3 regions of the Microbulbifer sp. ABH2_005 genome follow, and region 1 is predicted to be linked to each of the others. Evidence: predicted binding sites of a transcription regulator. Region 1 holds the regulator's gene; each other region holds the start of a gene.
What was found. The regulator LexA, encoded in region 1, represses DNA repair genes until DNA is damaged. The targets are predictions, from matches to a motif close to ACTGTNTNTANANACAGT.
Positions count from the first base shown of each region.

Region 2: a site for LexA is predicted at 2,190-2,207, ahead of ruvC (crossover junction endodeoxyribonuclease RuvC). Genes of this name have one in related genera too.
Region 3: a site for LexA is predicted at 4,358-4,375, ahead of uvrD (DNA helicase II). Genes of this name have one in related genera too.

Region 1 is NZ_JBSWWI010000001.1:2,369,595-2,377,604, forward strand. It holds gene ACXAFI_RS10295 (mechanosensitive ion channel family protein) at 230-1,354, opposite strand; gene nagZ (beta-N-acetylhexosaminidase) at 1,415-2,431, opposite strand; gene ACXAFI_RS10305 (TetR/AcrR family transcriptional regulator) at 2,466-3,098, opposite strand; gene ACXAFI_RS10310 (class I adenylate-forming enzyme family protein) at 3,590-5,152, opposite strand; gene ACXAFI_RS10315 (LOG family protein) at 5,437-6,141, opposite strand; gene lexA (transcriptional repressor LexA) at 6,262-6,867, shown strand; gene ACXAFI_RS10325 (hypothetical protein) at 6,960-7,214, opposite strand; gene ACXAFI_RS10330 (DUF6586 family protein) at 7,318-7,806, opposite strand; gene topA (type I DNA topoisomerase) at 7,807-8,010, opposite strand, start outside.
Region 2 is NZ_JBSWWI010000001.1:3,585,539-3,593,548, forward strand. It holds gene ruvB (Holliday junction branch migration DNA helicase RuvB) at 1-939, opposite strand, end outside; gene ruvA (Holliday junction branch migration protein RuvA) at 964-1,575, opposite strand; gene ruvC (crossover junction endodeoxyribonuclease RuvC) at 1,645-2,172, opposite strand; gene ACXAFI_RS15540 (YebC/PmpR family DNA-binding transcriptional regulator) at 2,338-3,081, opposite strand; gene aspS (aspartate--tRNA ligase) at 3,186-4,964, opposite strand; gene ACXAFI_RS15550 (FmdB family zinc ribbon protein) at 5,042-5,308, opposite strand; gene ACXAFI_RS15555 (HU family DNA-binding protein) at 5,597-6,004, shown strand; gene ACXAFI_RS15560 (proline--tRNA ligase) at 6,260-7,990, shown strand.
Region 3 is NZ_JBSWWI010000002.1:127,013-135,022, reverse strand. It holds gene ACXAFI_RS18065 (hypothetical protein) at 1-660, opposite strand, end outside; gene ACXAFI_RS18060 (TRAP transporter substrate-binding protein) at 853-1,980, opposite strand; gene uvrD (DNA helicase II) at 2,120-4,324, opposite strand; gene hexR (transcriptional regulator HexR) at 4,464-5,318, shown strand; gene ACXAFI_RS18045 (multidrug effflux MFS transporter) at 5,433-6,692, shown strand; gene gstA (glutathione transferase GstA) at 6,708-7,313, opposite strand; gene ACXAFI_RS18035 (DoxX family protein) at 7,465-7,863, opposite strand; gene ACXAFI_RS18030 (hypothetical protein) at 7,925-8,010, opposite strand, start outside.

The DNA.
Region 1 (8,010 bases):
ACGCCACCCCATTGTTAACAAACTGCTCCATGCAGAATGCTATCTTGCTTCACCCTTTTGAGAGATACCCAAAGGGCGTAACCTGATTCTTAGATAAAACAGCGCCAGTGTCTAGGTTTCTATGTGAAATAAATACTACGTTTTTACCACTAGGCATAATTAACCGTCAAAATCCCGATTAAGCTCCATATAAAAACTAAACATTTGTACCTTATCGCACTCCCAATACTCAACTGTCTAACGCGGCTTCACGCGCTAATGAAGGAATATCGGCAATATGAACTGTTGAGGTGGGGAATGCACAGGAGGCGCCATGGCGCTCAATAATATTGAGCACATTCAACAAAACATCCTGTTTGATTTCATGGTACCTCACCCACTCGGTAGTTCTGGTAAAGGTGTATATAAAGAAATCCAGGGATGAGGCAGCAAAACTATTAAAATTAACAATAAGAGTCCGGTTGGCATCTATTTCCGGGTGATGCTGTAACATTTTCTTAACATCAGCAACGATCTGCGCCATCAAATGGGCATCTTTGTAACGGATACCAATAGTTTCAAAAATCCTGCGATTGAGCATCCTTGAAGGATTCTCGACAGATATTTGGGTGAACACGCTGTTGGGCACATAAACCGGTCGCATATCAAAGGTGCGAATACGGGTTAAGCGCCAGCCAATGTCCTCGACGGTGCCCTCTATCTCTTTGTCCGGCGAGCGAATCCAATCGCCGACCGCAAAGGGCCGGTCCAGATAAATCATCAGTCCGCCAAAGAAGTTCGCCAACAAATCCTTAGCGGCAAAGCCAACTGCCAGCCCGCCAATGCCACCAAAGGCCAAAACACCGCTGACGCTATAGCCCAGGAACTGCATAATCACTATACCGGCGGTGATGGCGATCGAAGCCCTCACCAGCTTGCCAATGGCCCTAACCGTGGTGGCATCCATCGGTTTACCAATGTAGCGGGGGTTACACAGGTTGCGTTCCGCACTATGGGAGAAGCGCCAGGCGAACCAGGAGAGCACTAGGATAAGACCTATCTCGCGGGCGGGCTCCGCAAGGGAAAAAATCTCAGACCCCGTTGCTAGGCCCGCACGCTGGGCAGCAACCGTCAGGCCCAGTAGCCAGATTAATACCTGCCCAGGTGGGGAAAGAGCCCCTACCAGCGCATCATCCCAAGGATTGACGGTCTTCTCAGCCCTGGCAGCCAGCTTTTGCACAAAGCGCCCAAAAATCCATGCCGCTAACGCGGAAGTCAATACAATCAAAAAAACAGAGACTATCCAGACCCGGTTATCACCCAGCCAGGACAACAGCACACTCTCTACGGACTCCACGATTCCCCCTCCACTCATAAAGCTGACTCCACTCCACCCAAATAGGCTTCAGTCGGGTTAAAAGCCAGCACATCTCAATTACTGCATTATTGAAGCTAACCAACTGTGCGTTCTACGCCAGCGCTCACTATTTTCAAGTTCCGCCCAGGAGGTGATTGAAGGCTTGCCGCGCATCGCTTTCAGACGTTCACTGGACTCCGCTGCGGGCTTAAAGTTCTGTAGCCCGGCGAGGGACTCTAGAGCCCCGGCACGATTGTTACAGACCACCCCCATATCACAACCCGCCTCCAGTGCAGCTCGGATCCTCTCTCCATAACCTCCGGCTACACCCGCCCCCTCCATCGACAGATCGTCACTAAAGATGATTCCATTAAACCCGAGCCGCCCCCGCAAAATATCCCTCAGCCAGTATCGGGAAAAACCCACGGGCTGACTATCAATGTTGACGAAGCGAATGTGGGCAGGCATCACAGCATCCAGTTCACCAATACCAATAAGCTCAATGAAGGGCAAGGCATCGGAATCCATAACCCGCTCCAGAGTCCGCTCATCCTCTGGAAGCTCCACATGACTGTCTTCCAATACATGGCCATGCCCGGGAAAATGCTTGCCAGTTGAGGCCATACCGGCCTCATGCATTCCTTGAATGAATGGCCTCGCAATAGCTGCCAAGCGGCCGGGGTCTGGACAAAAACTGCGATCTCCAATAACCCGGCTATGGCTATCATCCGCATCCAAAACGGGGGTAAAACTGAAGTCCACCCCTACAGCCAGTAGCTCCGCAGCCAGCAGCCAGCCCACATCCTGCAACTGCGTTGCAGATGCTTCTGCAGATAATTTCTGCATGGAAGGCAGGCGAGTAAAGCCCTCACGAAACCGCTGGACCCGTCCCCCCTCCTGGTCAACAGCCAGGAGAATCTCCGGACGTATAGATCGAATATCCGTAATCAACGCCTGCAGCTGATTGCGGTCCCGGTAATTGTGCGCAAAGAAAATCAAGCCGCCCACAAGCGGGTGACGTAAGAGCTCACAATCCTCATTGGTGAGCTCCTGCCCCTCAATATCAATCATCACTGGTCCAAGTGATGCGGACATATCCAATTCCTCTTATATTCACCAGCTCTATGGCTTAACTGGCCTCCACCTTCAGCATCGCAGAAGCGGCCGGCACAAGACGCTCCAGGGTTTCCGGCAAACTGCTCTGAGCACCAAAATCCTCTCTCAGAATAGCCTCTATGGCATCGTAGCTCGACAAGGTGAAGATAGTGGCTCCCAGCATGAAATACAGGCGCCAGTAGAACGTAACGGGGTCAACCCCTGGTAAGGCCTCAGCCAGCAGGCCGGCAAAGCGCCGGTAACTTTCACCGTAACGAGACACTATAAAGCGACGTAAGTGCCCCTGAAACTGTGTGTAGGCCAATCCCAACAGACGCATAAAGCGCTGCGGATCGAGCCCTCGCTCACTCAAACTGCCCAGCCCCACCCTGTAAAGGCTTTCTAATAGCCCCTCTACTCTAAGCGGCTGGCCAGAAGCAATACGTCGGTCGAGCTCTGACTCTAAAGCCTCGGTAAATGGGGTCAAAAAGCGTTCAAAGACCGCCTGGATCAGCTCTTTTTTTGAGCCAAAGTGGTAATTGACTGCCGCCAGGTTAACACCTGCTGTGCTCGTAATCGTTCTGAGAGAAGTTTCCGTAAAACCGCGCTCGGCAAATAGCACTTCAGCTGCGTCCAGTATCCGGCTGACGGTGTCCGTCTGGCTCATATATCAAACCATCATTTAAAACAGTTGTTTAACTCTGGCCAGATTAGCATATTCCTCTGCCAGTCCAACTGTACAAAACACCTTTAGGGGTTCGGATCGCTTATCACCATCATGCAAGCGCCTGCGGACAGAAAATTCCTCATAGTTGAAACTGACGTATTGCTACATCGTTCAAGAGGTAATACCCACTGGTGCAGAACAACTGCTAATGCCTCCGTCTGAATACTGCAACTTTAAGATAAGCGCTTTGAGAAGCTACCCGATAGATAGAGGGTCCAAGAAAGGTTAAATCAACTCAGAGACATGAATTCATGAACACATGAACACATGAACAAAAGAAACGGCCGGGGCACCTCATCTTTGCGGCCCAAGTCCATCTGAATTGCAGCTATCAATTAAAAATACAACCTTTAAGGCAGAGCTGAAATACCCTACGAAACAGCCATAAATTGAAAAAATTTAATCTGTAGCGACAAACCACTTCGCAGCATTCACTTTTTTTGACTAATCGATAATTGTTCTCCTGCAAGCTTTTTTAGTGCTGCCCTATCAATTTTGCCAGTGGGATTGAGAGGCATACTATCCAGGATTATGATCACTTCAGGGGCCTTGTAACCGACACGCTCTCTCGCACAATCAATAACATCCTCAACACTTGGCGCAGGTACACCGCTCTTCAGCGTGATAAAAGCCCACACATCCTCTCCATGAACATCATTGTGAACGCCAACTACTCCAGCGAGATCAACCGCTGGATGCGCCATAACAGCTTCTTCAATTTCCTGGGGTGAGAGGCTTGAGCCATCTCGGACAATAATCTGCTTTTTTCGACCACGAAACCAAAAATAACCATGAGAATCGACACGCATAATATCACCGGTATCAAACCAGCCATTCTCAAGCACCGCTCGAGTTACTCCAGAATTAGCCCAATAACCAGTCATCACCGGCGCTCCACTGAGCCAGAGGTTACCATCTATATCAGAGGCAACCTCCCTCCCCTCGCCATCACGTAAGCAAGCAATATAACCTGGAGAAACTTTACCAACGGACCCAGCCTTCTCTATTGAGCTGGAAGGATTGAAAAGGCAATCTGGAGCCTCTGTGAGCCCGTAAGTCTCCTGGATCATCAGACCAGTCTTGCGGACAAATTCAACTGCAAGATTGAGCGGAAATTTATCACCACCAGTAACACACAATCGAAGTGACGCGAAGTCTTCACGCCTTGCATCATGGTTGCGCTCCATCGAGATAAAAGCTGCGGGAATCATCACCAGCACAGTTGGCCGGTGAGATCGCAATAAGGAAAGAATTTCTGGCCCCTCAAAACTTTGAGGAATGACAACCATTGCACCTACAGAAAATGCAGCCATGGCTGTTGAAAGTGACCCCACATGTGCAATAGAGGCTCCAGGTAAAACAACATCATTGTGTGATAGATTTAAAGCAGCAGCGAAACTTGCCACAACAGACCCAAAAGAAAACTGACTGTGTGTGACACCCTTCGGCTCTCCGGTACTGCCGGATGTAAAGAAAAGGAATGCACAATCCTCTAAATCTGATGAAGGAGGCCCAACCGCAGGCAATCCAGAATCAACCAAACTTTCAAAATTCCAGGTATTTTCAAGAGCACTCTCAAAAATAAGAATACCTTTACTCAATCCGCCAACAGATTTATTAGATCGAATATCCTCTCTACGCTCCTCACCTACGCACAAGGCTACTGCGCCACTCACTTCAAGAGCACGATCAATTTCGGCTGAGGTGTAGCGATAGTTTAATGGAATTGCAACTAGCCCTAGCTTGATGCATGAGAGAAAAAAAATAAGCATTTCGCCTCGGTTCGGCATCAAAGACGCAAACCTTTCACCTCGACGAAAACCCTTCGCTGCCAGCCTCTCAGCCAAAGTATCAATATCACTTTGCAATTCTCGCCAGGTCCACGCTCGACTGCCGCAAAGTAGCGCTATCTCATCTGGCTTACTGTCTAGAGCGACCTGTAAGAGATTCTTCAAGTTCGCGGGCTTTGGTAGGGGGTCTCCATAAATCGGCACAGTTTGGCGTCCTATTTAGAATACAGGCTAGCTAATAAGTAAAAATACCCCTAATTACAAGCGATCAAATATAAGAATAATAGCAGGCTCATTAATCAGCCTGACACGCATTACAAACCGCTGAAACTAGCATCTGGTGATCAAAGGGGAGTATACGATGGGCAATAGCTCAGAATAATCAAAGCCCCAAAATAGAGAACCCGCAGAGTGTTTGACTAGCTCTGAAAACTTACTAGAGCAATAGCCAAACCTCTTTGCCCCAACAAAAATTTACAATTTTTAAATTATTTTTGACTGGCTTTTGCCCGCAAATACTTCAAAATCAAGTGTACAGCCTCCTCGACAGTATCCACGATATGGAATAAATCAAGATCACCTGAATCAATACAACCCTTTTCCAGCACTGTATCCACTAACCAATTGTACAACCCACCCCAATAGCGCTCCCCAACCAGCACTATAGGAAATCGCCTTACTTTTTGTGTTTGCACAAGTGTTAAGGCTTCAAACAATTCATCCAGAGTACCGTAGCCCCCAGCTAGGCCAACAAAACCGGCGGCATGCTTAACAAACATAAATTTCCGCACAAAGAAATAACGAAAGTTCAAACTTATATCCTGATACGGATTGGCTGCCTGCTCAAAAGGGAGTTCAATATTTAATCCAATTGAGGGGCCAGACTGCCCAAAAGCCCCTCGATTACACGCCTCCATAAGACCTGGGCCACCACCGGTGATTACCGGTATCCCCTCGGCAGCCAAAAGCCCTCCAAGCTTTACTCCCTGCTGGTATTCCAAACTATCCTCTGTGAAACGCGCGCCACCAAAAACCGTTACAGCCCCTTTTAGTGCAATTAGACGCTCAATCCCGTCAACTAATTCCGACTGTATACGCAGAACCCTCCAAGCCTCGGGCATCTTTGCATCAAGCATTATTGTTCTCCCTTGTTCTCTCGTGCTGTCAGCTCTTTCAACTACTCTTTTTTTCACTCATTCTTTTCTTAATCAATGTAGCAGCTTGAATCGAGGCAAGGGGCGGGTTTGCGCAAACCTAAAATCTGTATATAATCCCAGCAACTGTATAAAAATACAGAAACTCTAGGTAAATCTATGACCAATCTCACCGCACGTCAGACTCAAGTATTAGAGCTGATCAAAACCTACCTGGATGACACAGGCTACCCCCCCACCCGCGCAGAAATTGCCCAGGAACTGGGCTTTCGCTCACCCAATGCCGCAGAGGAACACCTCAAAGCATTGGCGAGAAAAGGGGCCATTGAGATGGTCGCCGGCGCCTCCAGGGGCATTCGAATTCCAGATCACCAATCCGGTCTTCCCATCGTAGGACGTGTCGCTGCAGGCCACCCTATCCTGGCCACAGAGCATATTGAGGATTATTGCGACCTGCCCGCCAGCTTCTTTCACCCGCCAGCAGATTATTTACTCAGGGTGCACGGCATGAGTATGCGCAACGCAGGTATTCTCGATGGGGACCTGCTGGCCGTACAGAAAACCGAGCAAGTCAGAAATGGGCAGATTGTGGTTGCCCGGATTGATGATGAAGTAACTGTTAAACGCTTCCGCCGCAAAGGCAATCAGGCAACTGTGCAACTACTACCCGAAAACGAAGACTTTGAGACTATCCAGGTGGATATGCGGGATAAGAACTTTGTAATTGAAGGGCTCGCGGTGGGCGTGATTCGCCAAACCCCTTAAGAATAAACAGTTTACCAATGTCCATATACAACAACAGCGGCTCTAAGCCGCTGTTGAAACACTTTTACCTGCTCACCTTACCATAGATTAGATCAATGAATCGTATGGTTAACCGGCATTGATTCTTCCTCTTCGAAGTAACCAGGCTCCAGGTCGTCAAGATTCTGCACAGCTTCTATGCCCGCTTCCAGCATTGCCCTAGCCACCGCTACTTTGTGCTTACGTAAAAATTGGAGACTCTCGGCTGAGAAACGAATACTCACCAGAGGGGCCTCCTCGTGACCGGCGCGGCGCAGAGCCACATCGCCATTGGCCAACTCGATAATCTCAAAAGTTTCGGAGGACATTAGCTTTCCCTTCACTGCACATCAGTTTGCGCCCAGTGTACCACAGGCAATTTAGAAGTTTCAGTGGGTGCAAACAGATAGACAGAAAGGGAGCGAGGAGCCCTCAGCACTCCTCAAGATTGGCACGCTGCCTGCGTACCAACTCACTTAATGCAGCGTGCCATTTGAGCAGCACTTCGAAGGAAAGATCAACAGCTACAGGGCCCGCGACATTGTGCGCTGGTATCAGATTGCCACCCTGCCCCTTATCTTCCGCAAGCGGAGGTAGCCGCAAGAGTTGATGCCATGCGCGTAAAAACTCGCTCAGCCAACTCCCCGGCTCTGAGACCAACAACTGCAATTCCCTTACTTCAACACTGGCTTTCCCCTGGTTATGCAGACTATCCACAATAACCTGTAGGGACTCAGGCTCAAACCCCAGTTGCAATTGATGGGAAAGCTCAGCCAGGAAAGCCCGGTAAGCTTTCCACAATTGCAACAGGGCACCTTCCTCAAGAGCCATTCGCTGAATAGCAGAGTCAAAACTACTGGTGGCAAGCAGTTGGCTCTTGCGTAGCGCGGATGTAACCAGACCAGTGTAGGGATTGCTCATTTACTTTTTTGCCGCCACTTTCTTCGCTGCAGGCTTTTTCTTAGCCGCTGTGGACTTACTTGCCGCCTCAACCTTCCAGGCGCCATCCCGATAGAAAGCTTTCCAACCCGTCGCCTTTCCATCCTCCTCGGACTGGACATATTGCTCTTGGGTCTTGCGACTGAAGCGAACCACGGTATCCCGCCCCTGATCATCCTGTGCAGG
Region 2 (8,010 bases), 1.2 Mb from region 1:
ATAGCCCTGCTGAATCAGGTAGGGCTCCAACACATCCTCCAGAGTATCCCGCTCTTCGCTCACGGCAGCGGCGAGGCTATCCACCCCCACTGGGCCGCCATCAAACTTCTCGATCATCGCCAGCAGCATGCGCCGGTCGAGGGAATCAAAGCCTTTTGTATCCACATTGAGCATATTCAAAGCGGCATCGGCAATGTTTGAATCCACTGCCCCATCGCCCTTTACTTCGGCATAGTCACGCACACGGCGCAACAACCGGTTGGCGATCCTCGGCGTGCCGCGGGCGCGGCGCGCCACCTGTAAGGCGCCGCTTTCATCCATTTCCACACCCATCAGCCTGGCGGAGCGGCGCACGATACTGGTGAGATCTTGCACGTTGTAGAATTCCAGCCGCTGCACTATGCCGAAGCGGTCGCGCAGGGGCGAAGTGAGCAGGCCCGCTCTGGTGGTGGCCCCCACCAGAGTAAAAGGTGGCAGATCCAGCTTGATGGAGCGCGCCGCCGGTCCCTCGCCGATCATAATATCCAGCTGGTAATCTTCCATGGCCGGATACAGGACCTCCTCCACATGGGGGCTGAGACGATGGATTTCATCGATAAACAGCACATCCCCCGGCTCCAGGTTGGTCATCAAGGCGGCCAGATCACCGGCCTTCTCCAGTACCGGCCCCGAAGTGGTCTTAATCGCCACTCCCATCTCTGCGGCAATAATATTGGCCAGAGTGGTTTTGCCCAGGCCCGGGGGACCGAATACCAAAGTGTGATCCAGGGCCTCTTTGCGCAGTTTGGCCGCCTGAATAAAAATCTCCATCTGCTCGCGCACCACCGGCTGGCCCACATAATCGGCCAGGGCTTTGGGGCGCACGGCGCGGTCATACTGCTCTTCCTGCCCCGTGGGCCCCGCAGGTTCGGGGGCGACCAAACGATCGGCTTCAATCATCGCAACAACTCCAAGCCACTCGGTTTAGGCGGGCGCCATGCCTTTTAAGGCCAGACGTATCAAAGCGGCACTATCGGCTTCGGGCTGTTCCTTACCCGCGCGAGCTACCATTTTGCTGGCTTCGGTGGGTTTGTAACCCAGAGCCACCAGGGCGCTCTCCGCTTCGCCTGCGTGGTCAACTTTGGGTGCGGCAGCCGCAGCCAGCAACGGGATATCGTTGGCATCGCCGAAATCCGGGGTCAACTTATCGCGCAACTCAACAATCAAACGCTCGGCCGTCTTCTTGCCAACACCGGGCACTTTTACCAGGGCCGCAACATTATCTTCCGCCACACAGCGCGCCAGGGCCGCACCATCGAGGCCGGATAAAATCGCCAGGGCCATCTTGGGCCCCACACCACTGACTTTGATCAGGGTGCGGAACAGCTTGCGATCGGCATCGCGAATAAAGCCGTAGAGCTGCTGGGCCGTTTCTGAAACTGCCAGGTGCGTATGCACTTGGACCGGCTGCCCAAGAGGAGGCAATTCAAAAATTGTGGTCATGGGCGCGAGCACTTCGTAGCCCACACCCTGCACATCTATCAGCAACAGAGGGGGCTGAACCGCGGCCAGGGTGCCACTCAATCTTCCAATCATGGTGTTATTCCAGGTTTATCTATCGCTGCTCACAGTGAGGACGTGAGGAGCGGGATTTTGTAGAGTTCGCTAAACGCTGAGGCGGCCGCGGCGAAAACGACTGCGCGCTCCACCGGCGGTAAATAGCAGGGTCTGCTCCGTGTGCATATGGCACAGGGCCACGGCGAGCGCATCGGCAGCATCCTCCTGGGGAGTCCCCGGCAAAGACAGCAGGGTTTTGACCATGTGCTGTACCTGCAGCTTGTCGGCCGCACCACTGCCCACCACCGCCTGCTTGACCTTGCGCGCCTCATACTCGGCCACTGCGAGGCCGCTATTCGCCCCGGCCACTATGGCGGCTCCGCGCGCCTGCCCTAATTTCAGGGCTGAGCCCGCGCTCTTCGACATAAACACGTTTTCAATGGCCATCTGCGCCGGCTGGTATTGCTGGGCGATCTGAGTAACCGCATCGAAAATGAGTTTTAAGCGTTCGGGTAAAGGGCCCTCGGGAATACGAATCACCCCACTGGCCACATAGCGGGCAACACTCCGTTCTACATCAATAATTCCATAGCCCGTTTTGCGCGAGCCGGGGTCAATACCCAGGATTCGGGTCAAGAGGCGTTCCCCAAATATCTGTATGTTTATATAGTGGTGGGAGTGTCCCAAGGTGGAGGCAAAGCGTCAAGGGAGATCGCAGGCTGAGCCGAAAAAGCAGGTATTTGGAAAGGGGGTTAAGGTAAGCCTGGGGCAAGCAACGCCCGCCCCGGCCGCAGCAGGGTCTTAGCCCAACTCTTCCATCACCTCTTCGGGAATATCCGCGTTGGTGTAGACATTTTGTACATCATCGAGATCTTCCAGCATCTCGATCAGAGCCAACACTTTCTCCGCGCCCTCTTTATCGAGCGGGATTGTGGTGGACGGGATCATGGCGATTTCGGCGCTGTCCGGGGTGAAGCCCGCAGCTACCAGGGCGTCTTTCACCGTGAGGTAATCCTGGAATTCGGTGGTCACTTCCACACTGCCATCATCGTTGGTCTCGATATCCTCGGCACCCGCTTCCAGTGCCGCCTCCATCAGGGACTCTTCATCCACGCCAACGTCGTAGAACATCTGGCCTTTACGGGTAAACAGGTAGCTTACGGAACCATCGGTGCCCAGGTTGCCCCCACGCTTGGAGAAGGCGTGGCGCACTTCAGCCACGGTGCGATTGCGGTTGTCAGTTAGGCACTCCACCAGTACCGCTACCCCGCCGACACCGTAACCTTCGTAAACCACGGCCTCATAGTTATCACCATCGGCATTACCGGCACCGCGGGCGATGGCTTTATCGATGGTGTCGCGCTTCATGTTCGCGCCTAGGGCCTTATCGATAGTGGCGCGCAACGTCGGATTATCGTCCGGGTTTGGGCCCGCCTTTGCAGCCACGGTCAGTTCGCGAATAATCTTGGTAAAAATCTTGCCCCGCTTGGCATCCTGAGCCGCTTTACGGTGCTTGATATTGGCCCATTTACTATGTCCGGCCATGTTCCGTCTCTCTTCAGTCAGTGCGTGGAATGGGCCAATAAGCGAAGCGATATGCCCATCACCACGATTTGATGGGCTCGCTTCGCCCGGCCCATCGGGGAAAATTAGCTAATTTTTTCTTCTTTCTGGCGCAGGCGAATACTCAACTCGCGCAGCTGCTTGGCATCCACAGCGCCCGGAGCATCTGTCATCACACAGGCGGCACTCTGGGTTTTGGGGAAGGCGATCACATCGCGAATGGAATCGCTGCCGGTCATCAGCATCACCAGTCGATCCAGGCCAAAGGCCAGGCCACCGTGGGGCGGAGCACCGTACTTCAAGGCATCCAGCAGGAAGCCAAACTTCTCGCGCTGCTCTTCTTCATCGATACCGAGAATACGGAATACCGCTTGCTGCATCACCTGATCGTGAATACGCACAGAACCGCCGCCCAGCTCGGTGCCGTTCAGCACCATATCGTAAGCCCGCGACAATGCGCCCAGCGGGTTCTGCTCCAGCTCTTCAGGGCTACAGGAAGGCGCGGTGAACGGGTGGTGCAGTGCGGTGAGGCTGCCGTCGTCGTTTTCCTCGAACATCGGGAAGGCCACGACCCATAGAGGCGCCCACTCGCTGGTGTACAGATTGAGGTCCTCACCCAGCTTGCAACGCAGTGCACCCAGGGCTTCGGAAACAATCTTGGCGGTATCGGAGCCAAAGAAGATGACGTCGTCATTTTCCGCCTGCAGGCGATCGAGAATCGCTGCGCGAGTTTCCAGCGGCAGGAATTTTACGATGGGAGATTGGAGGCCATTCTGCAGATCGGAACGATCGTTGACCTTGATATAGGCCAGGCCTTTGGCGCCATAGATGCCAACAAATTTGCCGTAGTCATCCAGCTGCTTGCGTGTCAATTTCTTACAACCACCCGGCACCTTGATTGCTGCCACCCGCCCCTTGGGGTCGTTGGCGGGACCGGAGAATACTTTGAAATCCACTTCGGTCATCAGGTCCTTGATCTCTACCATTTCCAGCGGAATACGCAGGTCCGGCTTGTCGGAACCGTAACGCAACATGGCCTGGTAGTGGGTCATGCGCGGGAATTCACCCAGCTCAATCCCCTTCAATTCCTTAAACAGCTTGCGCACCATGCCCTCGGTGATCGCCATGATCTCCTCCTCGTCGAGGAAAGAGGTCTCGATGTCGATCTGGGTGAATTCCGGCTGGCGGTCGGCGCGCAGGTCTTCATCGCGGAAACACTTGGCGATCTGGTAGTAGCGGTCGAAACCGGACACCATCAACAGCTGTTTAAACAGCTGCGGAGACTGTGGCAGGGCGAAGAATTTGCCCTCGTGGGTGCGGCTCGGTACCAAATAATCGCGCGCACCTTCTGGGGTGGCGCGGGTCAGGATCGGGGTCTCGATATCGAGAAAACCGTGCTCGTCCAGATAATTGCGGATCGCCGTGGTCAACTTGGAACGGAAATACAGATTGTTCTGCATTTCATTGCGGCGCAAATCCAGGTAGCGGTATTTGAGGCGTACGTCCTCACCCACTGCAGTGTGCTCATCCAGCTGGAAAGGCACCGTCTCGGCGGTATTGAGAATTTCCAGCTCGGTGCCGTACACCTCGACTTCACCGGTCACCATATTCGGGTTGAGGGCTTCGGGGGCGCGGGCGCGCACACGGCCGGTCACCTTGAGGACATATTCGCTGCGCACGCGATCGGCCATTTCGAAGTGCTCGGCCGCATCCGGATCGAATACCACCTGAACAATACCCTCGCGGTCGCGTAGGTCGATAAAGATTACACCGCCGTGATCGCGGCGGCGGTCGACCCAGCCACAGAGGGTTACTACACGGTCTATGTCCGCGGAACGAAGGACGCCACAGTAGTCGCTGCGCATGGATGAAAATTCCCGTTATCGATAGGTAAAAAGGTTAAATAGAGAGTACACCGCACTGGCGGCTCCGCACAGCGGGTTTAAGCCGTCTTCGCCGCCTTTGCAGGTTGGCTATTTTTGGCCTTGGAGCCATTGGCGGCATCGCCGGCAAGATTTTTCTTGCTGCCAGTCTTAAAGTCAGTCTCGTACCAGCCGCCGCCCTTGAGGCGGAATCCCGCTGCTGAAATCTTCTTTTGCAGCTCGGCCTTATCGCAGGCCGGACAGTCTTTGAGCGGATCATCGCTCATGCGTTGCAGGGCCTCCATCTCGTGGCCACAGGCATTGCACTGGTATTCATAGATCGGCATGACTTAGTACCCGATGCTGGAAAAAGGGGGACAGAGTATACATGAGCCCCCCAAAGGGAAGAAGCAGACACACCCTTTTAGCCTTTGTAGAAGGGGTTTGGGATCTCAAATTGGGTAAGAAGTAAGGAAAAAGCACTATTTTTCTAGTATTTTCCCGTGCGGCCAAACAAAAACTATATATACTTCCCCCCATCACCCGCTGAGACGCCGTTTTGTGGATGCAGCGCAGCGGGAGACCGAACACATTTTTACCGGATATACACCGAACAACAAAGAAGGAAGTAAGCCATGGCAATTGCCAAGAAAGCTGCCAGCAAAACCGCTGCCGCCAAGAAGGCTCCAGCAAAAAAAGCCGCTGCCGCTCCAGCCAAGAAAGTAAAAGCGATCAAAGATAAGTTCACCAAAACCCAGATGCTGAACCAGATCGCGGAAAATACTGAGCTGTCCCGCAAGCAAGTTCAGTCTGTTCTGGACGAGCTGAGCGATATCATCGAAGGCCACATCAAGAAGCGCGCTGTAGGCGAGTTCTCCCTGCCGGGCCTGATGAAAATCACCACTGTGAAGAAGCCGGCTAAAAAAGCCCGCAAAGGCATCAACCCCTTCACCGGTGAAGAAACTGTGTTCAAGGCGAAGCCCGCCAGCATCCAGGTAAAAATTCGCCCGCTGAAGAAGCTGAAGGAAATGGCAGAGTCCTAAGACTCTCCTGCCCCAGGCATAAAACCCCGCAACTGCGGGGTTTTTTATAGGCCGCAAACACTATTTTCTGGTGGCCTTAGGCCCGCTTCTATGTACCCGCTACAAAGTCTTTTCATCTCCTTATTCTCTGTTTCAGCAGGGTGTCACTTCCACACAAATAACAGAGCCCTGACGGGAAGCTATCCGGCAATATTTATTAGCGAGTGAATAGCGTAAAATAACCAGCTTACCGATAATTGAACCCAGTTTATTCCTATGCGCGCATCCCGTTACCTCATCGCAACCCAAAAAGAAACGCCCAACGACGCGGTAGTAATCAGCCACCAGCTGATGCTGCGTGCGGGTATGATCCGACGCCTTTCCTCCGGCCTCTACACCTGGCTGCCCACCGGCCTGCGCGTACTGCGCAAAGTAGAGCGTATTGTGCGCGAGGAAATGAACAATGCCGGTTCCCTGGAAGTGCTGATGCCGGTGGTGCAGCCGGCGGAACTCTGGGAGGAATCCGGCCGTTGGCAGCAGTACGGCCCTGAACTGCTGCGCATCCAGGACCGCCACAACAATGATTTCTGCCTGGGCCCAACCCACGAGGAAGTGATCACCGATTTGATCCGCAACGAGATCAAAAGCTATAAGCAGCTGCCGGCCAATTTCTACCAGGTACAGACAAAATTCCGCGACGAAATTCGTCCGCGCTTCGGTGTGATGCGCGCGCGTGAGTTCACCATGAAGGATGCCTACTCCTTCCACGTGGATGCGGATTCCCTGCAGGAAACCTACGACATCATGCACGGCGCCTACTGCCGTATCTTCGACCGTATTGGCCTGGATTACCGCCCCGTGCTGGCGGATACCGGCTCTATCGGTGGTTCCAGCTCCCATGAATTCCACGTCCTGGCACAAAGCGGTGAAGACGATATCGCCTTTTCCACCGAGTCCCGTTACGCCGCCAATGTCGAGCTGGCCGAAGCCGTGGCCCCCGCCGGTGAGCGCGCAGCACCCAGCCAGGAGATGCAGGAAGTACACACGCCCGGACAAAAAACCATTGCCGATGTCAGCGGATTCCTAAACAGTGATCCGGCCCACTCGGTAAAAACCCTGATCGTGCTGGGTGAATGCGAAGAGGGTGAAACCGCACCGCTGGTAGCGCTGGTATTACGCGGCGACCACGATCTGAACGAGCTGAAAGCGGAAAAACTGGCCGGCATCGCCAGCCCGTTGCAATTCGCCCCAGAGCAGCGCATCGCCGAAGAACTGGGCTGCAATATCGGTTCTTTAGGCCCCGTCGGCATGAAGGTCGAAACCATTGTGGACAGAGCCGCGGCGCACCTGGCGGACTTTATCTGTGGCGCCAACCGCGATGATTACCACTTCACCGGTGTGAACTGGGATCGCGACGTGGAACTCGGCCGCGTTGAAGACCTGCGCAATGTCGTTGCCGGCGACGCCAGCCCCGATGGCCAGGGCACCCTGGAAATCAAACGCGGTATTGAGGTCGGCCATATTTTCCAACTGGGTGACAAGTACAGCCGCGCCATGAACGCCACCGTACTCGATGAGAACGGCAAGGAACAGGTTATGCCCATGGGCTGTTACGGCATCGGTGTATCCCGTATTGTCGCCGCTGCTATCGAGCAAAACCACGACGACTCCGGCATTATCTGGCCTGATGCCATAGCGCCCTTCCAGCTGGCAATTGTGCCCATCAATATGCACAAGAGCGATGTGGTGCGGGAAAAATGTGAACACCTGTACGAATCCCTGCGCAGCAAAGGCGTTGATGTTCTGCTCATGGATGAAGCCAAGGCTCGCCTGGGCGGCATGCTCGCAGATATCGAGCTGATCGGTATCCCCCACCGCATCGTCATCGGCGACCGCGGCCTGGAGAAAGGCATTGTGGAATACAAGGGCCGCGCCGATGCGGAAAGCCAGGAGTTTGCGGTATCGCAATTGGAAGAAGTACTGCTGGAAAAGTTTGGCAAGCGCTGATCTGGCGATGAGATAGGTAA
Region 3 (8,010 bases), on a different contig from region 1:
TTTCCCCTCTGCAATCGCCTGATAATAAGCATTTGTTAGGGCAGGAAAATTTGGAGACTCATCCCATTCATTAGAAGCCGCTTTGAGGACTTTTACGGGTTGATACCATTCATAGGTATTATCTGACAGATCCACTAAATAACCTAAAGCTTCAAAGTATCCTTTGGGTTCACTAGTAGGTATATAACTGGAGTAAGTTCTAAGCATACCCACTGCATTGAAATCTAACACCAAAAGATGACTAATATTATATTGCGCTGCAAAATGTGAAAAATCTCTCTTAGTAGAATTAGGGGCTTCAGATTTATGCTTAGGCAACCTGCGCAAATTGAGCTCCTGAGGAATTTCTAACACTTCAATATCTTTAGATTGAAGAAGTTCGTTCACATCGACAGCAATGACCATTACGTCATCTATCGAGAGTGATTCGGTATGCTTACTAAGTGAAGAATTCGCCACTTCAGCAGCTGCTAAGCACAGCAAACAACTTGCACCAGGAAGATATACATCTGGTGTTGGTGCCGAAGATATTATTATCCCCACACGCTTTTCTTGTTGTTGCCAAAATCTTTGATCAGGCTCAACAGGTAGTTGCGGCGCCCCCGCACAACCAGAAAGAAATACTACCCCCAAAACAAAAAGGCTAAAAACTCTAAACATTTATAACTCCCCAGTCATATTTTCTTTAGTCAGATAAAAAAGCCGCGGCATTATTATTTAAATATTGACGAAAAAAAAGACAAACGGGATAAAATATAAGCGACTCGCTGGTTTCACTTTTTTATAATAAAAAAGCGGGAGATGTCATCAAAAGCCAATACTCGCTTACCCTGACTTTGAATTGGTTCAAAGTTAATTTAACTCTCGCGCCTGGTAATAAGCCTCTTCACTAATCTGGTGATAGGGCCGCACATCTCGCTCAAAGTCCTTAAAAGCTTTATAGATACGCGCAAATTCCGGGTCTTTGTTTGCAGTCTCCTGCATAATCTGCGTATTGATTTTCTTCAGATGTGAAAGTACATCATCTGGCAGGCGCCTAACCTTTACCCCGTGTGTTTCCACCAGCTCTCGCAGGGCACGGTTATTACGCGCGGTGTACTCATCCAACATATCCTGGTTTGCTTCGCGGGCTGCGACCCTCACAATGACTTGCAGGTCTTTGGGTAATTTCTCAAAGGCTTTTTTGTTGACGATAAATTCCATCATCGAGCCGGGCTCATGCCAACCGGGGTAGTAATAATACTCGGCAACCTGGTGGAAACCGAAAGCGAGATCGTTGTAGGGGCCGACCCATTCCGTCGCATCGATTACGCCCGTTTGCAAAGCGGTATAAAGTTCGCCACCGGGAATAGTCACAGCGGTACCACCGGCCCGATTTAAAACTTCACCTCCCAGGCCGGGAATACGCATTTTTAGGCCCTGCAAATCCTCAACGGAATTAATCGGTTTATTAAACCAACCCGCCATCTGCACCCCGGTGGAGCCTCCGGCCAAAGGGATCAGATTAAACGGTTCATAAATCTCCGCCCAAAGCTCTAAACCGCCACCGTGATGCAGCCAGCCATTCATTTCCTGGGCGTTTAAGCCAAAAGGCACTGCAGTAAAAAACTGGGCCGCTGGAATCTTGCCTTTCCAATAATAGGCAGCACCATGCCCCATCTGTGCAGCGCCCTCAGATACCGCGCCAAAAATACCCAGTGCTGGCACCAGCTCGCCCGCACCATAAACTTTTATTTTGAGACGGCCGGATGACATCTTCTCAACATTTTTTGCGAAGCGTTCCGGTGCCTGGCCGAGGCCGGGGAAATTTTTTGGCCAGGTGGTGACCAGCTTCCACTCGAACAATTCTTTGTTGTCCGTATCAGAAAAGTGTTGTGCTGGCCCCTGTGCCGCACGGGAAGTGACCAGTGCGGCAAAGGTAATAACCAGCAGGGCGATGAGGCCCAAAATAATAGCGGGATACCAGTTAACTTTTTTCATCGCTTTTAGTTATCTTTTTTATTTTTGGCGTTGATCATCGATTAATGATCTTTTTTAAATATTAGAGACCTTGGCAAAAACCGAAACCACCGTAGAAAAATATCTTTTATGTGGCCCGGTTTTTACCAAAGCTAACGATCTATAGAGGCTGCAACTTAGCCATAGCCACCACCAGCCATTTACTGCCGGCATCATCAAAATTGACCTGCACCCGCGCGCGTGGACCATTGCCTTCGAACTGCACTACGGTGCCTTCGCCAAACCTTGCATGCTCCACTCGACCGCCCAGGGCCAGTGGTGGCAGGTCATCAAAGTCTGGAGCCGGGTCGGAAAACTGACCCACTTTACCGTAGTCCGCCTGATAGAGCGGTCGGGAAATTTCAGTCTTCAGGCGTACTTCGTGCACCAGGTTTGCAGGAATCTCACCGATAAAGCGAGACGGGCTGTTATAGGTCTCGCTGCCAAACAGGCGGCGGTTTTCCGCGTAGGTAATGTACAACTTGCGCATGGCACGGGTGATACCCACATAGCAGAGACGTCGCTCTTCCTCCATGCGGCCGGGCTCCTGCGCGGACATCTTGTGCGGGAACAGGTTTTCCTCGACACCCGCCATAAATACCAGGGGAAATTCCAGGCCCTTGGCGGAGTGCAGGGTCATCAGCTGGACCGCATCCTCAAACTCATCCGCCTGGCCTTCACCGGCATCAAGGGCGGCACTGTCGAGGAACTGGTTGAGCAGGGGAATCTCCTCCTCACCTTCCTCACCCTCGGGCAGGTCCACGCCGATAAAGGAGCGACAAGCAGTCACTAGCTCCTGCAAGTTTTCCACCCGTGTCTGCCCCTTCTCACCTTTTTCTTTGCCGTGGAATTCCAGCAGGCCGCTGGTCTCGATCACATCCTCGGCAATGGCGTCCAGCTCTTTATCTTCGGCATTTGCAGCCAGCTGGTTGATCAGATCCAGGAAGCTCTGCAAGGCATTACCGGCGCGCGCAGCCAGAACCCGCTGTTGCAACATCAGCTTGGCCGCCTGCCACAGGGAGCAGCCCTGCTCGCGGGCATAGGAGCGCACCATCTCCACCGTGCGCGCACCAATGCCACGAGTGGGGGTATTTACCACCCGCTCAAAGGCGGTGTCATCATTGCGATTGCTGATCAGGCGCAGGTAGGACAGGGCATTTTTGATTTCCAGGCGATCGTAGAAGCGCTGGCCACCGTAGATACGGTAGGGCACCTGTTCGCGCAGTAGCCCCTCTTCAAGCACCCGGGATTGGGCGTTGGAGCGGTAGAGGATGGCAATGCTGTCGCGGCGATTGCCATCGCGCACCCAGTCATTGATACGCTCGACGATAAAGCGCGACTCATCCTGCTCGTTGTAGGCGGCGTAGACGGCGATAGGCTCGCCTTCTTCACCCTTGGTCCACAACTCCTTGCCTAGGCGACCGCTGTTATTAGCGATCACCGCATTGGCGGCGTTCAGAATAGTGGAAGTGGAGCGATAATTCTGTTCCAGGCGCACCGTCTGCACTTCACGCAGATCTGTAGAAAAGTGCTGGATATTCTCGATCTTGGCGCCGCGCCAACCGTAAATGGACTGGTCATCGTCACCCACAGCGGTGATATGGCACTGCTCCCCAGCGAGCAGGCGTAACCAGGCGTATTGAATCGTGTTGGTATCCTGGAACTCATCCACCAGGATATGGGGGAAACGCCGGCGGTAGTGGGCCAGAATACTGTCGTTATTCAGCCAAAGTTCGTGGGCGCGCAGCAGCAACTCGCCAAAATCTACCAGCCCACCGCGCTGACAGGCCTCTTCATAGGCGAAGTAGATGCGCACCATGGTCTGCAACCAGGGATCGGCGCCGGCATTGATATATTGCGGGCGCAGGCCTTCATCTTTCTGCGCGCCAATCCACCACTGGGTTTCCCGCGGCGGCCACTTTTTATCGTCCAGCCCCAGATCTGCCTGTACCCGCTTGATCAGGCGCAGCTGGTCGTCGGAATCCAGAATCTGGAAGTTCTGCGGCAACTTGGCCTCTTGCCAGTGGGCCTTGAGTAGCCGGTGGGCCAAACCGTGGAAGGTGCCCACCCACATACCGAAGGTATTCACCCCCAGCAGCTCCTCAATTCTTGCGCGCATCTCGCGGGCGGCCTTGTTGGTGAAGGTCACCGCCATAATGGAGTAGGGCGAGGCGCCCTCCACCTGCATCAGCCAGGCAATACGGTGCACCAGCACGCGGGTCTTGCCCGAGCCGGCACCGGCCAGAACCAATTGATTGCCTGGCGCGGCAGCTACCGCTTCGCGCTGGGCGTCGTTGAGGGGGTCTAAAATCTGAGATACGTCCATGGGCGAAGATTGTACCAGAGCTGCTGTGCGAGACCTGTGTAAATAAACAGGATTTTGCCCCGACTGACAATGCCAAGCCGCTCGCCAGCAGAGGGCGCAGCGGCTAAACTGCGGCATCTGGCATAGAGAAGGTAGTCCTGTGAAACCGGCGGAAGTCACGCAAAAAATCAGCGAACAGCTGTCATCCATGCGCAAATCTGAGCGCAAGGTGGCGGAGTATATTCTCGCCAACCCCGACGAAATCATTCATATGCGTATCGTCGATTTGGCCACAGAGGCCCAAGTGAGCGAGCCCACCGTGGTGCGCTTTTGCCGTGCAGTGGGTTGTTCCGGCTTTCAGGAATTTAAGCTGAATCTGGCACAGCAACTAGCTTCAAGCCCCAGTTTCGGCCAAATTGCGGTGACTGAGACCGACACTATCGCCGAGTACAAACGCAAAGTATTCGACTCCACCGTAGATACCCTACTGAAAGTGCGCGACCGCATCGACGACCGCGCCCTGGAAGCCGCAGTGACCGCCATTGCCGCTTCCAAGCGGGTAGAATTCTTTGGCTTCGGCGCCTCCGGCGCGGTAGCCGCCGATGCCCAGCACAAGTTCTTCCGCCTGCAGCTGGCCACCGCGGCCCACTCGGATCATCACATCCAGAATATGTCGGCCATGTCCATGCAGCCGGGCGATATCGTGGTGGCGATCTCGCAAAGCGGACGCACCAAGGCATTGCTGCGCTCCATGGGCATGGCGAAAGAGCAGGGCGCCCTAGTAGTTGGCCTGGCACCAAGCGGTTCACCGGTGGCACAGCAGGCCAGTATCCCGCTGGAAGTCGATGTGGAAGAGGATATCGAGATCTATACGCCGCTGTCCTCGCGGATCGCCCACCTGGTGGTGATTGATGTACTCGCCATTGGCGTTGCCCAGCGCAAAGGCCCCCAGTTGCAGGAACATTTATTGAAACTCAAACAGGGCCTGTACACATTGCGGGAAGACAAGCACTGAGGGAGCGGAATGCGGCACTAGATAAGGTGTCGCGCCCCCTCTAGCGTGCCTGCTGTATTCAGCAATCTATTGTCACCGCCAACAAGAGCCCTCAAATCGTCCCAGAGCAATTCCATGACATCCACTGCTTTATCCGCTGAGCAAAAGGCACCACGCTGGTTGGTGGTATGGCTGGCGGCTCTGGTCTCTCTGACGCCGTTTTCCATCGACAGCTACTTGCCGGCCATACCGGCCATGGCGGGGGCCTTGGATACGGAGGTTGCGCGGGTTCAATACTCGGTTTCCAGTTTTTTATTGGGCTTCGCTCTCGGCCAGCTCTTCGGTGGGCCGCTCTCGGACCGCTGGGGAAGACGGTTGGTGGGCACTATCGGCCTGTGTATTTATATCGTCAGTTCGCTGCTGATCCTGTTTGCCGATCATGTCGACCAATTGATCATCCTGCGTTTTCTGCAGGCAGTAGGTGGTGGTTTTGCTACGGTGATTTGCGCGGCCATCGTGCGCGATCTGCACAGTGGGCGTGAGGCCGCCAAAATTATCTCCATGATCAGCACTATTATGCTGATCGCCCCCCTGATTGCCCCAGTCATTGGCTCGCTGCTGCTGACGCTGGGAGGCTGGCAAAGCATTTTTGTGTTTCTGTTGCTGTACGCTATCGCCATGCTGGTACTGGTGCGCTTACTGCTACCCGAAACCGTTTCGCGTTTCACCCGTGCACGACGCCAGTTGATGCCGCTGGCCTCACTGGTCTCCACCTATGGCCAGGTTTTACGTAACCGCCGCGCCCTCGGGTTTCTCGCTACTCAGGCCTGCGTTAGTGGCTCTATGTTTATCTACATCACCACCGCGCCCTTTGTATTTATGGATTACTTCAATGTCAGTCCCAGCCACTTCCCGCTGTTTTTTGGCACCTGTATTTTGGGGCTGATCTGTATGGTGCAGGTCAATATCCGCCTGCTCAACCTGTTCCAGCCACGCAATATTTTGCTGATCGGCGTTACCTTACAAATGCTCGGCTGTGGCTTGTTATTATTGGGTACTATGACGGGGATCCGAGAGTTAATCCTGTGGATGGTGCCGCTGGTGCTGGTGATGAGCTGTATCGGGATTACCGGGCCCAACGCCGCCGCCTGTTACCTGGAGTTTTTCCCCAAGATCAGTGGCAGCGCTAACGCCCTCTATGGGGCGACAATATTTATTACCGGCGGTGTGCTCGGCGGGCTGGTGAGTAGTCTGCACACAGGCACACTGGTTCCCATCGCCGGGTCCATGTTCGCCTGTGCGGTGGTAGCCCTGTTTTCCTCACTGGTCATCGCTCAGGCGCGCAACCCAATAGACTCGGATATACCGATTACCAGGCGCATCACTCCACGCTGATACATACCTGCGAAATCAGGCTGCCTGGCTTTTTTCTTCTCGCAGAGCCTGCTGAACCGCCGGGCGTGTTTCCATACGCTGCTGAAATGCCTGCAGCCGGGGCCAGCGCGACATATCGAAATGCAGGGCCTTGAGCCAGCGGATAATGACATAGAGGTAGGTATCTGCCACAGATAGGGCGTCCCCCAATAGGAAATCGCTCTGCAACTGCTCTTCGACATAATCCATCCGACGCAAAATCTTTTCTTGAGCCTTTTTCTTTTCCTCCTCCGAGCCATTCCAAAACAATGGCAGGAAGCATTTATGAACTTCTGCACTGAGGAAATTCAGCCACTCCAACATGCGGTAGTGATCCAGGGTGCCCACCGGTGGTGCCAAGTCGGCGTCGGGCTTTTGCTCGGCGAGAAACTGCATGATTGCGGCACCCTCGGTGAGTAACTCACCCCCCTCTAACTGAAGGGCTGGCACATAGCCTTTGGGGTTGACCCTGTGGAAGTCATCGCCGTTTTCCAGAGTGTGGGTCTTCAGATCCACTTTGCAAAGATCCAGATCGATGCCCGCCTCCAGGGCGACAATATGCGGAGATAGGGAGCAGGCTCCAGGCGCGTAGAAGAGTTTCACGGTGATCCTCCTGAATGGATAGCGCGGCAACAGGCAGTATAGGTGCGCTTTTGCACATTGCTCGGCACAGGCGCCGAATAGGGTCGACCAATGCCTGAAATAACCTCGGTAAACCGCGAATCCCGCCCTAATCCATTCAGTCTATTTGGCGCTATTTTTTACGAATCCAGTGATCCAGACTGAAGCGACCGGCCCTGGCACAGGCGAGGATCAGGAAGCCTCCGGCGATAGTGATATTTTTCATAAAGCTCGTCATTTCCCCGGGATCACCGGGGGAATAATGCACCATCCAGGCACTGGCCAGGCAGAAAAGAAAAAGGATCACCGCGGAGAAGCGGGTAAAGAACCCCAGTAATATCGCCAGCCCTCCAAGCAACTCCACAATAATCACCAGGGGAAGCAGTAGCGCGGGTATCCCCATGGATACCATAAAGGCCTCGGTCATTTTGTAACCGCCTATTTTGTTCCACCCAGCAAAAATAAATATCAGGGACATCAACACACGCCCGACCAGTTTGGAGGTATCACATAACAATGGATGATTTGCCACGACTTCCTCTCTTGCACTTTTGCATTTGGTTTTACCAGATGCCTCCAGTGTAGTTGGGAAGCTACGCCTGAATGGAGGCGATGCCGAAAGCAATGAATTCAATGGAGAGAAACTTGCTCCGCAATTGATAGTCAGACGAACCAGAAA